DNA from 2 places in the Eubacterium maltosivorans genome. Region 2 is predicted to be linked to the other one. Evidence: riboswitches for the same ligand, from Rfam matches in the RefSeq annotation. Region 2 holds a riboswitch; the other holds the start of a gene.
The links. Region 2 has a riboswitch for cyclic di-GMP ahead of CPZ25_RS12990 (helix-turn-helix domain-containing protein). Riboswitches for the same ligand answer to the same signal wherever they lie in the genome.
Positions count from the first base shown of each region.

Region 1: it holds a riboswitch for cyclic di-GMP, as region 2 does, so the genes downstream of both, CPZ25_RS17890 (sensor domain-containing protein) here and CPZ25_RS12990 (helix-turn-helix domain-containing protein) in region 2, are expected to answer to the same signal.

Region 1 is NZ_CP029487.1:3,848,632-3,855,859, forward strand. It holds gene CPZ25_RS17855 (arsenic metallochaperone ArsD family protein) at 1-118, shown strand, start outside; gene CPZ25_RS17860 (hypothetical protein) at 169-399, opposite strand; gene CPZ25_RS17865 (ABC-F family ATP-binding cassette domain-containing protein) at 488-2,425, opposite strand; gene CPZ25_RS17870 (DUF1538 domain-containing protein) at 2,593-3,285, shown strand; gene CPZ25_RS17875 (DUF1538 domain-containing protein) at 3,282-4,046, shown strand; gene CPZ25_RS17880 (P-II family nitrogen regulator) at 4,114-4,464, shown strand; gene CPZ25_RS17885 (redox-sensing transcriptional repressor Rex) at 4,624-5,268, shown strand; cyclic di-GMP riboswitch class I at 5,367-5,450, shown strand; gene CPZ25_RS17890 (sensor domain-containing protein) at 5,474-7,228, shown strand, end outside.
Region 2 is NZ_CP029487.1:2,744,276-2,752,255, forward strand. It holds gene holB (DNA polymerase III subunit delta') at 1-693, opposite strand, end outside; gene CPZ25_RS12965 (hypothetical protein) at 706-969, opposite strand; gene CPZ25_RS12970 (dTMP kinase) at 956-1,642, opposite strand; gene CPZ25_RS12975 (aminotransferase class I/II-fold pyridoxal phosphate-dependent enzyme) at 1,702-3,114, opposite strand; gene trxA (thioredoxin) at 3,212-3,535, shown strand; gene CPZ25_RS12985 (helix-turn-helix domain-containing protein) at 3,751-4,086, shown strand; cyclic di-GMP riboswitch class I at 4,178-4,265, shown strand; gene CPZ25_RS12990 (helix-turn-helix domain-containing protein) at 4,357-4,689, shown strand; gene CPZ25_RS12995 (LTA synthase family protein) at 4,727-6,730, opposite strand; gene metG (methionine--tRNA ligase) at 6,813-7,980, opposite strand, start outside.

The DNA.
Region 1 (7,228 bases), 1.1 Mb from region 2:
ACTGCTGCAGGAGGGCGTTGAGGCAATGCCCATTACCGTCGTTGGCGGCGAGATCTGGAAAAAGGGCGCCTATCCGGATTATAATGAGCTCATGATGTGGAGCGCTAAAACAGAGTAATAAAAAAGCTGTATGACCTGTGTTTAAGAGGCCATGCAGCTTTTTCTTTTCTAAACCTCGTAGGGAATGCCAGCGAATACCTCCTGCATTTCCTCGGGTTCTGCGTTATAGATTTTTAGGATGAGCCCGTTGACCAGTGTGATGATTTCCTGAGAATCCACAGTGCCGTCGTTGGCAGGCTTGGCGGCGTAAAGCGCGCAGAGCATCTCGTTTCGGGTCGTTCCTGTAATGCCGCTGAACAGACTGTTCAGGACTCTTTTTTCCTGTTCGTTTAATTTCATATTTTTATCCCCTTGATTTCTGGTTTTAGACTATTATAACAATTATCCCGCGACAATCAAGAGATTATCTGGCGGGATAAGAAGAATATTATTGCGCCTCCCACTCCTCGGTTTCGAGCAGCAGCTCCTCCCAGCGGTTCGTCAGGCTGGCCACAGCTTCTTTGGCGGTGTTATAGGCGGCTGTGACCGTGTTTACATTGTCCAGGTCGTCATAAAAATCGTTCTGGCACATCTGTGCTTCGTAATCTGCGATTTCGTTTTCCAGGCGCTCGATATCCGTTTCCACGGTTTTCAGCTCCTTCTTTTTACCGCGGAATGCGGCCTCCTGCTCCTTCTGTCTTTTGCGGTCTGCCTTCTGCTTTGTCTTGGTGACCACGGTCCGGTTTTTTTCTGCCTCCAGGGCTTCCAGCAGGGCGGCCTCATCCTTGTAATGGAGATAGTCGTCATAATTGCCAAGGGTGACCTCAATACCCGTGGGGGTGAAGTTATAGATTTTGGTCGCCACCCGGTTGAGGAAATAACGGTCGTGGGAGATGAACAAGAGCGTCCCCTGATAGGCGATCAGGGCGTTTTCGAGGATCTCCTTTGTGCGCATATCAATGTGGTTGGTGGGCTCGTCCATAAGCAGGAAGTTGGACTGGGACAGCATGAGGCGCGCCAGAAGAAGCCGGGCCTTTTCGCCGCCGGAGAGAGAGCTCACAGCCTTGAACACATCATCGCCAGTAAACAGGAAAGCGGCCAGAATACTCCGCAGCTCGCCCTCGGTAAAGTGCATGTCGATATCCCAGAGGGCCTCCAGAAGGTTTTCGTCATAAAACTGCTTTAAGTCGTTATTTTCCTGGTCATAATAGCCGACATGAACCTTATGGCCGTATTCGATGACGCCGCTGTCCCGCGACACCTTATCCTGGATGATGCGGAACAGGGTGGTTTTGCCGATACCGTTGGCCCCGATGATGCCCACCTTGTCGCCGCGGTGGATATCAAAGGAAATATTCTCGAAAAGGGGCTGTCCGTCAAAGGATTTTGATACGTCGCGGACAGTCAGGACATCCTTGCCGCTCTGGATGCGGGGCTTGAAGTTAAAATGGGCGTCGGATTCGGTCTGCACCTTTTCGACCACCTCCATTTTTGCCAGAGCCTTTTCACGGCTGGCAGCGCGCTTGGAGCTGTGGACAGAGTTATAACGGCGGAACCGGGCAATCATTTCCTGCTGGCGCTTGATTTCGCGCATCTGCTGGGCATACTGATGGTCCAGATCCATGAGCAGCTTTTCTTTCTTTTCCACATAGGTGGTATAGTTGCCGGTGTAGCTGTCCAGGGAGTGGCGTGAGACTTCCAGAATACGGCCGCAGACTTTGTCGAGAAAGTAGCGGTCATGGGAGATGATGACAAAGGCGCCGTCGTAGGCCTTCAGAAACTGCTCCAGCCATTGGAGGGAGTCGATATCCAGGTAGTTGGTGGGCTCATCGAGGAGCAGAAGCTCTGGTTCCTGAAGCAGGTTGCGCCCCAGGGCCGCCCGTGTTTTTTCGCCGCCTGACAAAACGCCAAAGGGCTTTGCCATATCCTCGTCGGTAAAGCCAAGGCCCCTGGCAATGCCGCGGATGCGGCTGGGGTATTCATAGCCCTTTTGCTCTGCAAAGAGGTCCTGAAGCTCGCCGTAGGTTTTCATGAGCTTTTCCTGCTCTGCACCGTCGGTTTCACCAATCTGGTGCTCCAGCTCTCGCAGCCGCTCCTCCATTTTGATGAGCGCGTCAAAGACAGAGAGAAAAAGGGTGTCTAGCGTGGTGTCCGCTTTAAAATCAGCTTCCTGGGCCAGATAGCCAATGGTAAGGTTGGATTTTTTGCTGATGACGCCGCTGTCGGGGGTAAGTCTGCCGGCCAGCAGCTTGAGAAAGGTGGACTTGCCTGAGCCGTTGCGCCCCACCAAGCCGATCATTTCCTTTTCCTGTATGGAGAGGCTCAGTTTGTTAAAAATTTCATTGATGCCGTAACTAAAACTAAGATTTTCAATATTTATAAGCATAGGGTTTTCTGCCTGTTCTTTCCATAGTATTCCTTATATATGATACCAAAAAAGAGGGGGTGTGTCGACTGCGGACAGAGTCAGGGAAAAGAAATTTGCGAAATGATGAATATTTTGCATCTAAATGGGTATAAAAAGAATGTATTCCAAAATGAGGAGGAGGTTTGATGAGAAAACTGCTTAATAGCTTTAAAGAAGTCCTTGTATCAATTTTACCGATGACGGTTTTGATTTTGATCATCAGTGGTATCTGGGCGCCCTTCACGCCTGAGATGCTCGCGTCCTTTATTGGCGGAGCCATCATGATGATGATCGGCATGGCGCTTTTTTTGTTTGGCGCGGACATCTCCATGATGGAGGTTGGTGAGCGTGTGGGAAATTTTCTGGTTTCCCGGAGAAGCTTGAAAATTCTGATTATCGCCGGCTTTTTTGTGGGCATGTTTGTGACCATTGCCGAGCCGGATGTGCAGGTGCTGGCTGGCCAGGTGGCAGCAGTCTCGGAGGGGAGCATCAACCGGACGATGCTCATCGCTGTGGTCGGCGTTGGGGTCGGTATTTTTCTGGTTATCGCGCTGCTGCGCTTTGTTTTTCAGATGAAGCTGTACCATATCCTGATCATTGGGTATATCGCTGTTTTTGCCCTGTCCTTTTTTACGAACCCTGAGATGGCGCCAGTAGCCTTTGATTCCGGCGGCGTCACTACTGGTCCCATCACAGTGCCCTTTATACTGAGTCTGGGCAGCGGGATCACCAGCGGCGTAAGAACCAGCAGGGAAGGAACAGACAGCTTTGGGATGGTTGCCCTGTCCTCGCTGGGACCGGTGCTGGCCGTCATGATTTTGGGGGTGATCTTCAGATGAGCCTGATCAGTCATTTATTTCACGGTATGCCGGAGGTGGCATGGGAGGTTTTTCTGGCCATCCTGCCCATTGTTTTGATTTTTCTGTTTTTGAACGCCATTGCGCTGCGGCTGCGGGCTCCTATTATCAAGCGGATTATAGGCGGCTTTGTGGTGACTTACCTGGGGCTGGTGCTGTTTCTCCAGGGCGTAAACATTGCCTTTGTACCGGCCGGCGAATTTTTGGGCACAGCCCTTGCAGAGCTTGAGTACAGCTGGATTCTCATTCCGCTGGGCTTTGCCATCGGTTTTCTGGTCGCCTTTGCCGAGCCAGCCGTCCAGGTCATGGTAAAGCAGGTTGAGGAAATGACCAGCGGCGCCATCAAAGCACGCGTTATGCTGCTTGCGATCTCGCTGGGCGTGGCGTTAGCGGTTATGACGGCCATGATCCGGCTGCTGGCCGGTATTTCGCTCTGGTGGATTTTGATTCCGGGCTATATACTGGCCTTTATTCTCGGCCGCTTTGTGGAGCCGAATTTTCTGGCTATGGCCTTTGATAACGGCGGCGTAGCCACTGGCCCCATGTGCTCGACCTTTATTCTGTCTCTTTCAGTGGCTGTGGCGGGCGCGACGCCAGGACGAAATCCGCTGCTGGACGGCTTTGGCGTGGTAGCGCTGATTGCCCTTGCGCCGATTCTGACAACCCTGCTTCTGGGCTTCTTTTATAAGCAGAAGGAGGCCTACAGGAAAAGGCAGTGTGAAAAGCAGCCGCGTGATTCTTAACCGGTATTGACAGAAGATTTTAATCATATATAATATGTAGATTACTTAGCGAATGATGGAGGAAAAAATGGAAGACAGAAATAAGATTAAGACCGAACTGATTGTGGTGATTGTGGAAAAGGATATGTCCGGCGAGGTCATTGACGCGGCCAAACAGGGCGGCGCTGACGGAGCGACCGTTATGTATGGCCGTGGATCCGGCATCCATGAGAACGCCCGGTTTTTCGGCATCACCATTGAGCCTGAAAAGGAGATCGTTCTGATTCTGGTGGACGCGTCCATAAGGAACGCGGTGCTCTGCTCGATCCAGAAGAAAATCGAAATCGACAGGCCGGGCATGGGCATTGCTTTTGTGCTGGATGTGGCCAAGGTGATTGGCAGCCCGCACCTTAACCTGATGTCGGACATCACCGATTAATTGCTTTTAAAGACACCCCGAAGGCGCTTGTTTGCCCGGTTTCTGAAGGAATTAAAAAACTTTGACACTTTTTTAATTAATTCGACCATAAAAATTGACGTTTTTTTAACAACTTGATATAATAAAAAGGATAAGTACGACGCAGGAGGGGAGTGCAGAATGCAAACTTTTTCAAAAAGGGTATCGATGACAGTTGTTAAGCGTCTGCCCAAGTATTACCAGTATTTAACCGATTTACAGGATCAACATATTGAAAAAATCTCGTCTAAGGAGCTGGCGGCTATGATGGGGCTGACCGCCTCGCAGATCCGGCAGGACCTGAATTCCTTTGGCGCTTACGGACAGCAGGGCTACGGCTACAAGGTAAAAGAGCTGAAGGAGGCCATTCGCAAAATTCTGGGGCTTGATCTCCAGTATAACTGCATTATCATCGGTTCTGGGAACCTGGGACATGCCATTGTCAATTACGAGCGCTTTAAGGAAGAGGGCATTCACTTCAAGGCCATGTTCGACGTGGATCCGGATCAGATTGGCAAAAAGGTCGGAGACGTGACTGTGTACCACATGGACGATCTCGACGCCTTTGTGGCGCACCATAAGATTGATATCTGTATCCTGAGTGTACCGCAGAAGGTCGGGCAGGAAACCACAGACCGTGTCGTAGAGCTCGGGATCAAAGCGATCCTGAACTTCGTGCCTCTGGACCTGACGGTGCCGGACGACGTGGTGGTAGAGAGTGTGAACATCACCGACAGTCTGTTTACCTTAACCTACCTGATTAACGAAGAGGAAGAGAACGAATAACCAGAAATACCAGCAGGCTTAAGCCTGCTTTTTTGGTGGAAAATAGGAGTTGTGTTTCAAAAAAATCTATTATATAATAGAGTAAAATATAAACGAGATTAATACTAGGGCAAATCTGCTGAAAGACAGAGACGCAAAGCTACAGGGCCTAAACATACATTGTAGGGTAGCCAGCTGCAGTTAAACCCATAACAGGAGCTGTAAAATGGCAGGAAAAAAGACAAACGAAACCATTGAAAATAATGTTTATAACGTAGCTTTGCGTAATATTTACGACGAGCTCTATGAACTGAACATTACCAAAAATCATTATCGGATCATCTACCATGTAGAGGGTAAATATGTGACGCCGCCAGAAGACGGCGCTTTGACAGACGGTATTGCCGATGTGGCAGCGCACATGATTCACCCGGAGGATTCGAGACGTTTTTTGGATTTTTTTGATATTGATAAAATACACGCGGCACTGGCTTCCGGAAAGACCAGCGTCATTGGAGAGTTCCGTAAGCTTTGGGAGGACGGCGCCTATCACTGGGCCTCGCTGACCGTTTTTCCAGCGGATATTGAAGGCGAGGAGGATGAGATCCTGCTCTGCTTTATCATGGATATTGATTATAAAAAACAGCTGGAAGCCGTTGAGAAGGAAAACCAAAGCCTTCAGAAAAAGCAGATGGATGACGAGCGTTACCGTCTGGTGATTGGGCAGACAAACACCCTGGTATTTGAGTGGAACCCAGAGACCGGAGAGCGCTATTATGCGCCCCGGTTTTCGGAAAATTTTATGGGCAGCTATGACGGCCGGGACATCAAGGAAATCTGGCTTGACGATGGGGTCGTCCACCCCGGCGATATTGAAATATTAAAGCAGAAAATGAGCATGGACGCCATCAGCAACGGGCAGGTAGAGCTGGAAATCCGGCTCTGCAATAAGAAAGGCCGCTATATCTGGTGTAAAATTGTATTTAATGTGCTTTACAATGAGGATGGCGGCATCAGCCGGGTGATCGGTACCCTGAACGACATCGACGAATCCAAGCGCGCGCACGAAACCCTGAAATACCGGGCAGAGTTTGATATGTTAACCGGTATCTATAACATCAATACCTTTTATTCCCGGGCAGAAAAGCTGCTCAGGGAGCATCCGGAGCAGAAATATGCCGTGGTGCGCCTGGATGTCAACCGCTTTAAGTTTATCAATGATCTGTATGGACGGGAGGAGGGAAACCGGCTGCTCCGCTTTATGGCAACTGTTATTTCGGGCCATATGGGGCCGATGGACGCTTTTGGGCGCATGAACAGCGATGTGTTCTGTCTCTGTATGTCCTATGGTTCGGGTGAGCCACTGCTCAGGCGTATTCAGAAAATACTGGCGGAGATTAACCAGTATTCAGAAACCTACCAGGTTATGCCCTCCTGCGGTATCTGCATTGTGAGGGACCGGAATGTCCAGATCAGTATCCTATGCGACTGGGCAAACCTGGCCCAGAAGACCATTAAAGGGAGCCTCATCAAGCAGTGGGCCTTTTACGATAAAAAGCTGAGAGCCAAACAGATTGAGGAGCAGCGGATCGAAAACGAGATGGACGACGCGCTGAAAAAGCACCAGTTCAAGGTGTATCTCCAGCCCAAGCACAATGTGCAGACAGGCAGCGTGATCGGCGCGGAGGCGCTGGTGCGCTGGGATCATCCTGAAAGAGGGTTCCTGACGCCCTACCGTTTCATCCCGCTTTTTGAGCGCAACGGCTTCATCATCAAGCTGGACGAATACGTCTGGGAGGAAACCTGCCGGATCATTAAATCCTGGCTGGACAGGGGGATGGAAGCAGTTCCGGTGTCGGTTAATGTGTCCAGAGTGCAGGTATATAACCCGAATTTTTATAAAAAGCTGCTGCATATTATAAGACGCTACGATATTCCCAAGGCGCTTTTAGAAGTCGAGCTGACTGAGAGCAGCTTTGTA
Region 2 (7,980 bases):
CGCCTTAAAGGTATCTCCCTTAAGTATAGCATAAAATACATTTAATGCTTCAATTTTTAAGCTTTCCAGCTCAGTATTTTCAAGAAATTCTAAAGCCTTTCCCGGCGATCCTTCGCAGCTGTAGACCGCCTGATCCACCGCCTCGCCTGGCGCATAACCCTTCTGCCTCAAAATTTCGCGGATGCCAGCGTCCGAGACCGGCTCAAAGCTCAGCACCTGGCAGCGTGAGCGGATGGTGTTCAGCATTTTTTCCAGATTCTCCGCTGTAATGATGAAAACATTGTGAGGTTCTGGCTCCTCCAGGGATTTCAACAGAGCGTTCTGGGCCTCCGGTGTCATTTTATCGCCGCCTTTTATGATGCTTACCCGCAGATCGCTCTCAAAGGGCTTGACCGGCAGTGTGGTGATGAGCTTACGGACCTGATCAATTTTAATGGCGCTCTCGCCCTTTCCAGGCTGGGTGATTAGAACATCCGGATGGTTGCCGTGCTCAATCTTCTCACAGGGAATACAGGCGCCGCAGGGCTTTTCATCCCCCCGGCATAAAAGGGCTTTTGCAAATTCAAGGGCCATCATGGTCTTGCCAATACCTTTTTTTCCCACAAAAAGATAGGCGTGACTCACTTCATGATTAGCCAGGCTTCCCGCCAGAAGCTTTTTAAACCGCTCCTGCTCAATAATTGCCTTAAACATGCCTGCTCCTTCCTAGTGCCATTCTTCTTCGGCTAATTCTGAAAAATCTGTTTTAAGCAGCGCCTTTGCCTCCTCAAGATCTCCCGGGTCCACAAATATTTCAATATTGGCCGTGGTGAAGGTTCCCATAAAAATACTGCGGATCGGGCCGCCAAAGCCTTTTTCCCTCGAGGTGACCTTAATGCCGTTCGCCTCCAGAAAGCTCCGCGTCATGGCAAACTCCATGTCCGAATAGGCTACCTTCAAAAGCGCATAGCGGTCCTCAAACCGTTCCACTTGTCATCACCCTTTCATATATTTCTTCGTGTATATCCTCAATACTCCGGAGTCTGCCCTCCGCAACACATACGATCTCTGTCCAACTATACTTCTCAATGAGCTCAAGGGCATTCTGATACGCGTGGATCAGGTGCTCCGGGCTTTTTTCGTGTATATCTTTCTCCGCTTTACCCGTGATTTTATTGGCGCGGCCCTCCATCAGCTTAAAGTTAATTTCCGGCGGTATATTCAAAAAGAAAACCGCGTCTGGTACAGGCAGCTCCATCTTGTTAAACTCATAATCTGACAGCCAGTCCATAAAACGGCCGCGCTCCTCCGGATCGCTGATTTTACCCGCCTGATGAACCATATTGGAAGTAGTGTACCGATCAGCGATCACGATGCCGCCGTCCTTGTAAAAGGCCTCGTAATCTTCCTTGTAGGAGGCATAACGGTCAGCTGCGTAAAAGGTCGAGGCGATGTAAGGACTGATGCTGTCCGGGTCATTGCCAAAGGCGCCGGACAGGTACAGCCGTACCATGGCGGAGGACTCCTTATCGTAACGGGGATAGGAAACCTTCATAACATGCTGTCCCTCCCTTTTCAGGCGGTCGTAGAGCTTTTCTGTCTGTGTCTGCTTACCGCTGCCGTCAACACCCTCGATGACAATCAGCTGTCCTTTATTTTCCATTGATAAACCTTCTTTTCTCATTTTGTTTCAGGCATTATTATATCATAACGGCCCATGCATTAAAACGAAGAATTGAGAATGACTTCAATCATTCCCCCACTGTCTATTCCCACAACCGCTTCGCCGTTTCTCCGCCGTCTTAAGAGCTCCGCCACGGTTTCTTCTGTCACCAGACTCCCAGGCAGCAGCACTGGTATCCCCGGAGGATACGGGATGACAAAGCCCGCTGCGGCACTGCCTGCTGCGTCCTCCAAAGGCAGCCGCCCGGTTTCCATATTGTAGAGCGCCTGCCACAGGGGATATTTTTCCTCGTGCTTCCAGACACTGACAAATCCAGCATCCGGCAGCTCAGAGACTTCTGGACAGTCTCTGTTCATGTCTGCCACTGCTGCCATCAGCTGATCCAGTTCGCCGGCTGCAGTGCCGATTCCAGTCATGGCCAGCACATAGTTAAATCCAGACATCTCACACTGAATGTTATACTCTGTTAGCAGCCGCTTTTCAACAGCAGTGCCCTTTCCGTTCTTTACCATCAGCAGCCACTTGCTTTTATCGTAGGGCTGCCCATCCTCCGGAGTATACAGAGCAATGCAGTCGCCCACCCCTGTCCGTTTCTGATAAAAATCCCAACGCTCCGCAATGGTTTTAAAAACAGTTTCTCCCTTTTCGCAGGCTTCGTCCACCGCGTTTTCCACACTCATCATCAGCAGATAGCTGGGACTGGAGGACTGAAGCATGGCCAGAAATTTTTTAACACGGCTTCTTTCTACCAGGGGCCCCTGCATGTGAAGCAGAGAGCTCTGGGTAAAAGCGCCTAAAAGCTTATGCGTGCTCTGAATGACAATATCTGCTCCGCAACTCACCGCGTCCGGCGGCAGCTCAGCACAAAACCTCAGGTGTGCCCCGTGGGCTTCATCCACGATCAGCACCTTGCCTTTTTTATGAAGCAGCTCAGCAATGGCAGCAACATCACTGACCGTGCCATAATAGGTGGGATTGACCAGTATCATCCCCTTTACCTCTGGGTGCTCCCGCAGATTTTTTTCTACCTGTTCCAGAGAAATACATTTTCCAAAGCCCAGCCGCGCATCGTATTCCGGTTCAAAATAAACACCTTTTATCCTGCCCAGGGCCAGCCCTGCATAAACAGAACGGTGGCAGTTTAACGGCACCAGAAGGCTCTCGCCTTCTCTGCAAACACCCATAATGGCACTCTGTATGCCGGTTGTGGTGCCGTTTACCAGAATACAGGCCTCCTCCGACCCGTAAGCTTCTGCCAGCTTTTTCTGAACCTTTAAAAGAATATCGGAGGGATCGTGCAGGTTATCCGCGCCAGGTATCTCTGTGACATCCAGAGTTGCCCAGTTTTCATTATCAAAACAAAAATTTCCCTTGTGCCCGGGCATATGAAACCGCAAAGCCCCTCTGTCACTGAGTTCTTGTAATCTTGTATATAAAAGTCGTTTTTTCATGAATTTATTTTATCATAAAATCCGGATTTTTCCCCTTTATTTTTAGATGGATTATTGGTATGATAATCTCTGTAAAAAAATTCAAGGAGTGAAAAAGATGGCAAATATCATCTCTGTCGATATGACTAACTTTGAATCGGAAGTGCTGAACTATACGGAAGGCCCTGTCATGGTTGATTTTTGGGCTGAATGGTGTGGTCCCTGTAAGGCTCTCCTTCCGATCATCGAAGAAATCGCCGGCGAAGTCCCTTCAACCGCCAAAATCTGCAAGCTGAATGTAGATGAAAATACTGACCTGGCCAGACAGTTTCATGTCATGAGCATCCCGACCTGTGTATTCTTAAAGGACGGCAGTGAAGTCGAACGTTTCGTGGGAAGCCGCGATAAGCAGGAATACATTGATACCCTAAAAAATTTATAAGTTTTTCAGACCACGCTTCGGGCATGGTCTTTTTTTATCGAACTATTTTTTATTAAATTTTCTTTTACAATACAAGACGTTTCTCTTTTTATTCTATTTTTATAACTATTATTTCGAAAATCCTTGAACCTTTTTCAAAAATATGTTACTATGAAAATTGTTTATAGATTCCTTATTTTCAATCATATCTGTCAAACACTCGGGAGGAACTCCAGATGAACAGTAAATACCTCGGGCAGCGGCTTCGCCAGTTTCGAAAAGACGCCCGTCTTACACAAAACCAGCTGGCTAAAAAAGCCGGTATCACCCCCACATACCTCAGTATCATTGAAAGGGGAGCGCAGCTGCCCCGGCTGGAAACTTTTATCAATCTGGCCAATATCCTGTCCGTTTCAGCCGACGATCTTCTGATGGAAGACCACGCAGAATCTCGCAAAGAAACGCACACTTCTTTCGCCATTCCGTCTGACAATCTGTCAGATGAGGAGCTCACTTTAGTGCAGGATATGGTCAAACTGATGTGTGACCATTTCAAAACAACAAATCACTGAATTATTTGTTTAAATTCTTGGACAAAACTATAATTGAATATTGACTTCATTCGCATTGTGAGTTATAGTAAATAATATACATCCGAATCATTTTGAAATAGGGCAAAACTACTGAAAGGTAGTGACGCAAAGCCAAGGGTCTAATTCATCAGGAGATGAAATGACAGCCGGTTGCTCGGGTATTAAACTTACTGAATGCAATCTCCCTGCCTTGGTTTGTGTGCCGGGGTCTTTTTATTGCCCCAATCTCACGCAGAGGAGTTAACCACAATGGATAATAAAGTTATTGGCAGGCATATTCGTGAAGCCCGTCTTGATAAAAAACTGACGCAGTACCAGCTCGCGGAACGTGTTCATATTACACCGAATTATCTGAGCATGCTGGAACGCGGCACCCATCTGCCCAAACTTGAAACACTCATCACTATCTCCGAAGCACTGGAGGTTCCTGTCAGCGCGCTTCTTGCCGATTTTCCCGTCGAGTCCTTTACCAGCCGGATTCACTTTCTGTCCACTGCAATGGAAGGGCTGGACGACGAGCAATCTAAAATCGTGTGCGATGTCATCAAGGTAATGACTGATGGCTTTAAATTGAAAAAATAGCTAAAAAACCCGGATCTTATCGATCCGGGTTTTTTAATTAAAAGTCTGCGGCCGGGTAAAACAAATCGTTTCGCCGCCTTGCTGTATCCAGCATATTATTGTAGAGCATCTGCTGGTATTCCAGAACCTCTCGGTCGTGGATCGTCGGGTCTCCCCTTCTGAAGTACTGCTCCTCATTATCGATAATCCCTACAGAATTAATAACCGGCAGTGTCTCAGACAGCCTCATTAAATAATCATTGTAGGGCGTCCCCTGGATACCGGCCTGCTCCAGCAGCAGGCTGGAAAGGTAATTTATGCTCAGCTTATCCACCTGGGCCTCCGGGATGTCATAGTTTGCCCAGATGACAAAGGGCGTGACGTAACGCTTCTGCAGCTCCTCTGTGCTCCACTGATCCAAAGGCTTCTGCATGAGCTCTTCATAAAATGCCTGCTCAATATATGCCTGGTGATCTCCAAACATAACTATCAGCGTGGGCTCATCCTGCCCGCTGAAATAATCGATCAGACCTTTAAACGCTGCGTCGGAGTTTCGCATCAGAGATAAATACTGCTCGGTTTCGGGGTAACTTCCCTCCATCCCCTCCAGAAGCACTGGATCAAGATCATCAGCGTTCATCTGGTAGCCAGCGTGGTTTTGGATGGTCACATCAAAGACAAACAGCGGATTATCCCCCTTGTTCTCATAAAGATCAATGACCTTGTCATAGGTGGCCGCATCGCTGACCCATTTTTCTCTAAGCGTCTGCGATTCCAAAAATTCTTCTTCTGAGAAAAACTGCTGAAAGCCAAAATTCGGATAAACCTTGTCACGGTTCCAGGCGTTCCGCTCTCCGGGATGGATGGCATAGCTGTTGTAGCCCTCATAGTTCAGCGTTGACGTAAGGCTGGGCGCCGGAACCTTAATATACAGTTGATAGGGTCTTGCATTTTCCGGCAGATAAGCCGTCGTATTTCCGGTCAGAAAGGCATATTCGGAGTCACAGGTACCTCCACCGAAAACCGACACATAAAGATTCCCTTTAATGGTATTCTCCTGCAGGCTGTCAATAAAGGGCATAACGTCAATATTGGTGGAAAAATCCCCCACGGTCCGCAAATCGCTGAAGGACTCATTCATAATGGCAATGATATTGGGTTTATGATTGTTTTTCACTCCAGGTCCTGCAGCGGCTTTTTCCGTTGTCCCGCCCCGCCCGACGGCCCCGGTGGTCATGGGCTGCTGAACATTTTTGATGCTCTCGCCCAAAAACGCCAGGTCATAGCCCTCGGGTTCCCTGACATGGGAAAGCTTGGCATTGACCGTAAAAGTATAGGGGTAACCGTTAACCGGCATATCCCAGGCATAATAATACCGCTCCACATTGGTCTCAAAAAACAGACCAAAGGTGATGGTCAGTGTTACAAAAGCTGTCAGCCTCAGCTTACGGCTTTTGTATTTATCGTGAATGCTGCCGTTTGCTTTAAAGGCCCAGAACAACAGCGCCGTCAAAACCAGCGCAGCAAGCAAAATGGTGCCGCTGAGCTCAAAATGATAAGCTGAGGCGACCTGGAGTCCTGTCTTTGCTGAGAACAGATCCGTATAGAGCAGCGTATCTCCTCTGAACAGACGGACAAAGTAGCCAGCCAGTCCAAAAATATACATCAGAATTCCTCCGCCTATCAAAGACGTTCTCATCCGCCCGGTTATAATATATAAAAACACATAGACTGCCATACAGCAGGCCAGATTTAAAAACAAACGGATCCCCTCCGTATCGAAGGGTGCTTCCTGAAAAATCTGGAAGATGGTATAGGAAAAGGCTGAGGACAGGACAAGCAGCAGCACGTTCCACAGAGCTGCCGCCCGTTCCCGGCACGCTATATTTGAAAAGATGGCCAGCCCGATCATAAACACACACAGCCCTGCTGTATTCAGGTAGCCCTCATCAAAGCCCATCATCTGGTAGCAAAGCGCCAGACTCAGGCTCAGCGCTGCCACTGCCGCCAGCGCCGCCAATATTCTTTTTTTACTCGTTGTTAAATTGATTACAGAATCCAAAAAAAACCTCCCGTTCTCTGGATATTATACCATTAAACGGGAGATTTTGTGTCATTTTCAATACAAATTAAGTTTTACTCTTTTAGCTTACTTTACCACCGGCTGGAATCACATCGCCGTCGACCGTCAGAATACTCAATTTTTTTCCTTTTACAGCGGAAAGAATCATTCCGTTGGACTCCAGTCCGCGCAGCATTACTGGTTTCAGATTTGTACATACAATCACCTTTTTACCCACAAGGTCTTCAGGCTTATAATATTTGGCGATTCCAGAAATAATCTGGCGCTTTTCTGTCCCCAGATCCAGCTGGAATACCAGCAGTCGGTCTGCGTCAGGGTGCTGTTCACAGGAGATAACCTCCGCGACCTTCATCTCAACCTTGGCAAAATCGTCAATGGTGATCAGACCTTCCGGCACCTCGGTTTTTTCTTCCTTCTTCGCCTGTTTTTCCTTTTTAGGCTGCTGCTTTTGCTCTGGTTTTTCCTTCTTTACTTCAATTCTCGGGAAGATCGGTTCACAGCGTTCTACCTGGATGCCGTCCGGATATTTTCCAAAGGACTGGATGCTTTCCCAAGTCCTGAGTTCCTCCGGCACCTTGAGCTCATCGGCGATCTTAACGCCGGTATCCGGCATTGCAGAGCTTACGAGCACAGAAATTATTCTGAGAGACTCTGTCAGATTATACATAACCATTGCCAGCCGGGCTTTCTTTTCAGGATCTTTGATCAAAACCCAGGGCTGTGTCTCATCGATGTATTTATTTGTTCGGGATACCAGCTTCCAGATCGCCTCCAGCGCACGGCTAAAGTCCAGTTTATTCATGTAATCTTCCACAACGCCGGGAGTTTCCACGGCCAAGGCAGCGAGGTCAGCGTCAAACTCACCGCTTTCACGCTCAGCCGGAATCACACCGCCAAAATATTTCACGGTCATGGCCACTGTCCGACTCAGGAGATTACCCAAGTCATTGGCCAGATCAGAATTGATATGGCTGACCAGCAGGTCTTCGTTGTAAATACCGTCTGCACCATAAGTCATTTCACGCAGCACATGATAGCGCAGGGCGTCCACGCCGTATTTTTGGGCCAACTCTACCGGATCAACTACATTGCCCACAGATTTGGACATTTTACCGCCCTTTAACAGAATCCAGCCATGACCGTAGACGCGTTCCGGCAGGGGCAGATCCAGCGCCATGAGGATAATCGGCCAATAAATGGTATGGAAGCGGATAATGTCCTTACCGACC